2 regions of the Planococcus massiliensis genome follow, and region 2 is predicted to be linked to the other one. Evidence: a T-box and tRNA genes for the amino acid it is inferred to sense, from the RefSeq annotation. Region 2 holds a T-box; the other holds one or more tRNA genes.
What was found. A T-box is a leader RNA that pairs with one kind of tRNA and senses whether it is charged. The one in region 2 lies ahead of ileS (isoleucine--tRNA ligase), so its partner is inferred to be a tRNA-Ile.
Positions count from the first base shown of each region.

Region 1: it encodes a tRNA-Ile, which carries the amino acid that the T-box ahead of ileS (isoleucine--tRNA ligase) is inferred to sense. The anticodon was not compared.

Region 1 is NZ_CCXS01000001.1:2,231,999-2,235,369, forward strand. It holds gene BN1080_RS11020 (1,4-dihydroxy-2-naphthoate polyprenyltransferase) at 1-374, shown strand, start outside; tRNA gene BN1080_RS11025 (tRNA-Glu) at 497-568, opposite strand; tRNA gene BN1080_RS11030 (tRNA-Ser) at 575-665, opposite strand; tRNA gene BN1080_RS11035 (tRNA-Asn) at 670-744, opposite strand; tRNA gene BN1080_RS11040 (tRNA-Ile) at 746-822, opposite strand; tRNA gene BN1080_RS11045 (tRNA-Gly) at 833-906, opposite strand; tRNA gene BN1080_RS11050 (tRNA-Phe) at 912-987, opposite strand; tRNA gene BN1080_RS11055 (tRNA-Asp) at 1,006-1,081, opposite strand; tRNA gene BN1080_RS11060 (tRNA-Met) at 1,085-1,161, opposite strand; tRNA gene BN1080_RS11065 (tRNA-Ser) at 1,237-1,329, opposite strand; tRNA gene BN1080_RS11070 (tRNA-Ile) at 1,345-1,421, opposite strand; tRNA gene BN1080_RS11075 (tRNA-Met) at 1,430-1,503, opposite strand; tRNA gene BN1080_RS11080 (tRNA-Ala) at 1,525-1,600, opposite strand; tRNA gene BN1080_RS11085 (tRNA-Pro) at 1,607-1,683, opposite strand; tRNA gene BN1080_RS11090 (tRNA-Arg) at 1,709-1,785, opposite strand; tRNA gene BN1080_RS11095 (tRNA-Leu) at 1,830-1,918, opposite strand; tRNA gene BN1080_RS11100 (tRNA-Gly) at 1,949-2,023, opposite strand; tRNA gene BN1080_RS11105 (tRNA-Leu) at 2,029-2,113, opposite strand; tRNA gene BN1080_RS11110 (tRNA-Lys) at 2,135-2,210, opposite strand; tRNA gene BN1080_RS11115 (tRNA-Thr) at 2,221-2,296, opposite strand; tRNA gene BN1080_RS11120 (tRNA-Val) at 2,311-2,386, opposite strand; rRNA gene rrf (5S ribosomal RNA) at 2,396-2,511, opposite strand; gene BN1080_RS11130 (DMT family transporter) at 3,142-3,371, opposite strand, start outside.
Region 2 is NZ_CCXS01000001.1:1,338,043-1,341,413, reverse strand. It holds gene ileS (isoleucine--tRNA ligase) at 1-1,113, opposite strand, end outside; T-box leader at 1,157-1,373, opposite strand; gene BN1080_RS06450 (DivIVA domain-containing protein) at 1,435-1,950, opposite strand; gene BN1080_RS06445 (YlmH family RNA-binding protein) at 2,044-2,829, opposite strand; gene BN1080_RS06440 (YggT family protein) at 2,893-3,156, opposite strand; gene BN1080_RS06435 (cell division protein SepF) at 3,177-3,371, opposite strand, start outside.

The DNA of each region.
Region 1 (3,371 bases), 890 kb from region 2:
TGCTAGCCGTACCAAGCACCTTATTAGTTGCAGCGATCATGATGACTAATAATATCCGTGATATGGTCGGAGATGCTGCAAGCGGCCGAAAGACATTGGTTATCCTGACAGGCAGACCGGTCGGAGTAATGATTCTGGCTTCATTCTTTGCTATTTCATATTTATGGATCTTGGCTTTAGTGATTTTCAATGATTTAACCCCGTGGACCCTTTTAGTATTTCTAAGTGCCCCTAAAGCATTCAATGTTGTGAAAACTTTCAAACGCTATACTGCGCCGCTTGAAGTTATGCCAGCAATGAAGGCAACAGGAATTACCAATACTTTATTTGCCTTCCTGCTTGGGATTGGGCTCTTGATTCATCATCTACTATAGAAAAAAGAGGTTCTTCTTAATTGAAGAACCTCTTTTTTCATCTAAAGAAACAGCCATTCGTTAAGGTAAAGTTTTGAACAAAAGAAAAAGTGCCATGCAATTGAATGCATGGCACTTTTATATGACCCCTACGGGATTCGAACCCGTGTTACCGCCGTGAAAGGGCGGTGTCTTAACCGCTTGACCAAGGGGCCAATTACTGGCGGAGAAGGAGGGATTTGAACCCTCGCGCCGGTTTCCCGACCTACACCCTTAGCAGGGGCGCCTCTTCAGCCACTTGAGTACTTCCCCAGTATGGCTCCGAAGGTAGGATTCGAACCTACGACCATCGCATTAACAGTGCGGTGCTCTACCACTGAGCTACTTCGGAATGGTGGGCCTAAATGGACTCGAACCATCGACCTCACGCTTATCAGGCGTGCGCTCTAACCAGCTGAGCTATAGGCCCATATGTATAATGGAGCGGGTGAAGGGAATCGAACCCTCATCATCAGCTTGGAAGGCTGAGGTTTTACCACTAAACTACACCCGCATAAATGGTGGGTCAGGACGGAATCGAACCGCCGACACTTAGAGCTTCAATCTAATGCTCTACCAACTGAGCTACTGACCCACATTTGAAAGATAAAAATGGCGGTCCCGACCGGGATCGAACCGGCGATCTCCTGCGTGACAGGCAGGCATGTTAACCGCTACACCACGGGACCATTTGGTTGCGGGGGCAGGATTTGAACCTGCGACCTCCGGGTTATGAGCCCGACGAGCTACCGAACTGCTCTACCCCGCGATAATGATAGTCTTACTAGTTTCTTCTATTATATAGAAGTTTTTAAAAGGATAGTCCACACATTTTTTATAAAGATGGAGGAGGAAGAGGGATTCGAACCCCCGCGGGATTTGACTCCCCTGTCGGTTTTCAAGACCGATCCCTTCAGCCAAACTTGGGTATTCCTCCGTGATAATAGATAAATGGTGGACCTTGCAGGACTCGAACCTGCGACCGGACGGTTATGAGCCGTCTGCTCTAACCAACTGAGCTAAAGGTCCTAAAAAAGTGGCGGCAGAGGGGATCGAACCCCCGACCTTACGGGTATGAACCGTACGCTCTAGCCAGCTGAGCTACGCCGCCAGGATCTTTAAAATATATAGTTGGTGGAGCCTAGCGGGATCGAACCGCTGACCTCCTGCGTGCAAGGCAGGCGCTCTCCCAGCTGAGCTAAGGCCCCATTGAATGGTCGGGAAGACAGGATTCGAACCTGCGACCCCTTGGTCCCAAACCAAGTGCTCTACCAAGCTGAGCTACTTCCCGAACTGAGATGCTTCTTATAAAAATATGGCGCGCCCGAGAGGACTCGAACCTCTAACCGCTTGATTCGTAGTCAAGTACTCTATCCAATTGAGCTACGGGCGCTTATTCATGATGAAAACCTGACGGTTTTTTTCTGCAAACAAAGATGGTGCCGAGGACCGGAATCGAACCGGTACGGTAGTCACCTACCGCAGGATTTTAAGTCCTGTGCGTCTGCCAGTTCCGCCACCCCGGCATGGGTCGGCTTTGAATTGCTGCAAAAAAATGGAGCGGAAGACGGGGGTCGAACCCGCGACCTCCACCTTGGCAAGGTGGCGTTCTACCACTGAACTACTTCCGCAAAAATGGTGCGGGTGAAGGGAGTCGAACCCCCACGCCCGAAGGCGCTAGATCCTAAGTCTAGTGCGTCTGCCAGTTCCGCCACACCCGCGTGGCAATAATGAAATTAAAATGGTGAGCCATGAAGGATTCGAACCTTCGACCCTCTGATTAAAAGTCAGATGCTCTACCAACTGAGCTAATGGCTCTCACAAAAAGTGGTGCCGGAGAAAGGACTTGAACCCTCAACCTACTGATTACAAGTCAGTTGCTCTACCAGTTGAGCTACTCCGGCGAAAGAGAAAATAATGGTGGAGGATGACGGGATCGAACCGCCGACCCTCTGCTTGTAAGGCAGATGCTCTCCCAGCTGAGCTAATCCTCCAGTATGTATGCCCAGCGACGTCCTACTCTCACAGGGGGAGACCCCCAACTACCATCGGCGCAAAAGAGCTTAACTTCCGTGTTCGGGATGGGAACGGGTGTGGCCTCTTTGCCATCATCACTGGACTCTTTAGTTTTTGAAAGACAAGTTTTATTATACCAATTCTGACCGGTATTTCAAGCTTTTTTTAAAAAAACTTTTGCCTTATTCTTTCAAAACTGGATAGGCGACATTGAAACGGGTGAAACCGCTGGTTTCCGTAAACAAAGTTGGTTAAGTCCTCGATCGATTAGTATTCGTCAGCTGCACGTGTCGCCACGCTTCCACCTCGAACCTATCTACCTCATCGTCTTTGAGGGATCTGCAGGGCAGGTTGCCCACGTGTTACTCACCCGTCCGCCGCTAAACTGGAAGGAGCAAGCTCCCCCAGTTCCGCTCGACTTGCATGTATTAGGCACGCCGCCAGCGTTCGTCCTGAGCCAGGATCAAACTCTCCATTATAGAGTAGTGTTGATTGCTCAATACTGCTGGCGCATCGCCGCCTCCGAAAAGGCGCGCGATTCGCTTCGATCTGGCTGAGCCTGATCAGTAATTTATTGACGTTTTGCTGTTCAGTTTTCAAGGTTCATGTTCGCCGCACTCATTGGCGACTTTATTAATATACCTTAGGTCCGACTTGTTGTCAATACTATTTTAAAATATTTTTTCGGTCGTCTTAAGGACATATATAAATATAAACCGCCGAGCGCAGAAAATCAACCCCTTTTTCTAAAAAAGAATGATTTTATTTTTCCGTAGTCTGCTACGAATAAGATTATGCCGCATAATACCACTGTTCCGCCTATAATTTGAGAAGAACTTAATAGCTCTCCAAGTATGAAATAAGCCAGTATAGCAGCTCCCACGGGCTCAAAAAGAATCGCGATCGAAATGACGTTCGTACTCACCCACTTCAAAGACCAATTGAATAATGTGTGGCCAAGTA
Region 2 (3,371 bases):
CGATTTATTGGCTTTGTCATAGAATTCGCCTTCGAATCCAGGCGCTTCAGCCGTCATGACCCCGCGCTCGTCAACCGGGCAAAGAACATCCAAGCCGTATTTTTTGCCGACTAAGAAATCGTCTTCCCCGTGCCCTGGCGCCGTGTGTACACAGCCGGTACCGGAATCCGTCGTAACGTGGTCGCCAAGCATCACCAGTGAAGTGCGGTCATATAATGGGTGTTTCGCTAAGATGTGCTCGAGTTTCTCACCCTTCATTTCACGGACCACTTCATAATCTGACCATTCCAGTTCCTTAGCTACATCTTCAAGCAATGCACGTGCAATGACGAAAAGTGAACCGTTTACTGAAACTTCTACATAATCCAGATCCGCATGGACCGTGATTCCCAAGTTTGCCGGGATTGTCCAAGGCGTCGTTGTCCAGATGATCAATTTAGTGCCTTCTGCCAATACGCCTTTCCCATCTATTACCGGGAATGAAACATAGATCGAAGGAGATTTTTTATCCTGATATTCAATTTCAGCTTCTGCTAAAGAAGATTCACTTGATGGGGACCAGTAAACCGGCTTCAAGCCTTTGTAGATATAGCCTTTGCTCGCCATCTTCCCGAATACTTCGATTTGGCGCGCTTCATAAGCAGGCTTCAATGTCACATATGGATTTTCCCAATCGCCGCGGACACCGATGCGCTTGAACTGTGAACGCTGATTGTCGATCTGCTCATATGCATATTCTTCACAAAGCTTGCGGAATTCAGCAAGCGACATTTCTTTGCGATTGACGCCTTTATTGGTCAATGCCTGTTCGATCGGCAAACCGTGCGTATCCCAGCCTGGAACATATGGGGCATGGAAGCCCATCATCGAACGGGAGCGGACGATCATATCTTTTAACACTTTGTTCAACGCATGCCCCATATGAAGATCGCCGTTTGCATACGGCGGGCCATCGTGAAGAATGAAGAACGGACGCCCTTTTGTGCGTTCTAATGATTTCTGGTAAATGTCCATGTCATCCCATTTTTTCTGCATTTCCGGTTCCCGGTTCGGCAAATTGCCGCGCATCGGAAAGTCGGTTTTCGGCATCAATAACGTATCTTTGTATTCCATCAAAATTCCTCCTGTAGACATAATAAAAAGCCCCCCATCCCTGGAAAGGGACGAGGAGCTTAAACTCGCGGTACCACCCTTGTTGCAGCTCGAATAAGCTGCCACTCGATCGCCGTAACGTGGCGTGGACGGTTTTGGCTACTCCAGTTCACCAAAACTGCTCAAGAGTGATTTCTTCACAACATCCTTCACCAGGCTCCCACTATCCCTGGATCGCTTTGTCGAATTGAAATGAATACTGTCTCTATCAATGCGTTTGTGTATAGTCGTTTTTAAAACTATTTCATGTAATTATAAAAGCAAGCTACGAAAGCGTCAAGTTCAGTATTCTTCTTTTTTCGCTTCCAGCTTGTCCAAATTAGTCGTATCGATGTCATATTCCATCAAAGTTTCCCAATCATCTGTATCAATCAGATCCAGCTGGGCTTCAACAAGCATTCTGAAACGATTGCGGAATACTTTGGATTGCTTCTTCAATTCATCGATTTCCATGGCGATGCGGCGGGCTTTTGTCAGAGACTCATTGACGATGCGGTCCGCATTTTTCTCCGCTTCGCGTACGATCAATTTCGCTTCTTTCTGGGAATTGCGGCGCACTTCTTCTGCCGCTTCCTGCGCAACGACAATCGATTTTTGCAAAGTGGATTCAATGGTCGTAAAATGGCCGACGCGTTCATCCGTCTGTTTCAAACGCTCTTCGAGTTCCTTTTTCTCTTTCAGCAAAAGTTCATAGTCTTTGATGATCTGATCCAGGAATTCATTGACTTCGTCTTCCTGATATCCTCTGAATCCTCGGCTAAATTCTTTATTATGTATATCCAGCGGGGATAATGGCATTTCGTGCACCTCTCCTTAACATCTCGTCGTAATTTACATTATACAGTCCATTGGCATAAATATCAGTAATATTTCGTAATTTTTCAGTTGCGCTTATTTGTTGCTTTCCAAACGACCGATTTGAAGGCGGATTTTATCTTTTTTCGTACGCCCTTCTACTGCCAGCACTTTCACTCGGCCAAGCCCTCTCGATGACAGCATGTCGGATTCGTGCAATTCAAACGAAGCCTGCTCCTGAACGGTCCAATTTACTTTCACTTTGCCGCCGGTGATCAATGAAGACGCTTTCTGGCGGGAAATATTGTAGACAGAACTCATGACGGTATCCAGTCTCATCGAACTGACTGTATGGTTTTCCTCCGACCATTCTTCTTTTACGGTGAGAAATTCTTCTTCATTTGCCACTTCTTCCAAATGCACTTTCACTTTGGAAGCGGAAGTGAAATTCGCATGCAAATAAGCGCTCACTTCTTCAGCGACCGCCAATTGAATCGTTTGCCCGTCAATCCGGATATCGCCGAATTTGCTGCGGTCTAGCCCAATCGCCATCATAGACCCCAGCACTTCCGGGTGCTGCAGCGTGACGAATTTCGTCGGATACTTCAGCTCATAAACGGTTATGCGGAAATCTTCTTTTTGGACTTCGTAATACGATGGATACAGAAGCACGCGCTGGCGTTCAGCGTCTTCAAACAAGCCGGAAGCAGCCATTTGAATATCGCTTGAACCGAGCACAGACTGTACGATAAAACGCTGGCGCGGGTCAAGAAAATCCGTCAATTTAGGCGTATAGCGATCTTCCACATCAATCATCCATCCTGATACTTGTTCGATAAATGGCTGTTCGTCTTTACGGAAATGCTGGAATAGAGAATCCATGCCAAGTGCCCCTTTCGTTTTCGATTGGTCTGACAAGTAAAAAACCCCACAACTGTGAGGTAATTAATAAAAGTAATTAAATAGAACAACGATTCCCCGGCTTGCCAAATTCAATGCAAAAATCGCAACGATCGGTGAAAAGTCAATCATGCCTAGCGGCGGGATAAACCTTCTGAAAATATCCAGGTAAGGATCTGTTATGCTCGAAAGCATTCTTCCGAAACCGGACTCTTTCGCATTCGGCAGCCAGCTCATCAAGATACTGGCAATTAAAATGAACGAATAGATGTTTATAGCAACTAATAATAAATTTACGATAGCTATCATTGGTTCTTCATGCACCTCTTTTATTGTTGATCATCGTAGTAATAATCCGAAATGGCACCGTCGACTTCAACCGTGTCCGGCACACATAGGAAGATGTCAGTCCCTATACGCTGGATGTCGCCGCCTAGCGCGTAAACCGTTCCGCTAAGGAAATCGATGATGCGAAGGCCTTGGTCTTTTTCAATGCGCTGCAGATTGACCACAACGGCTCTTTT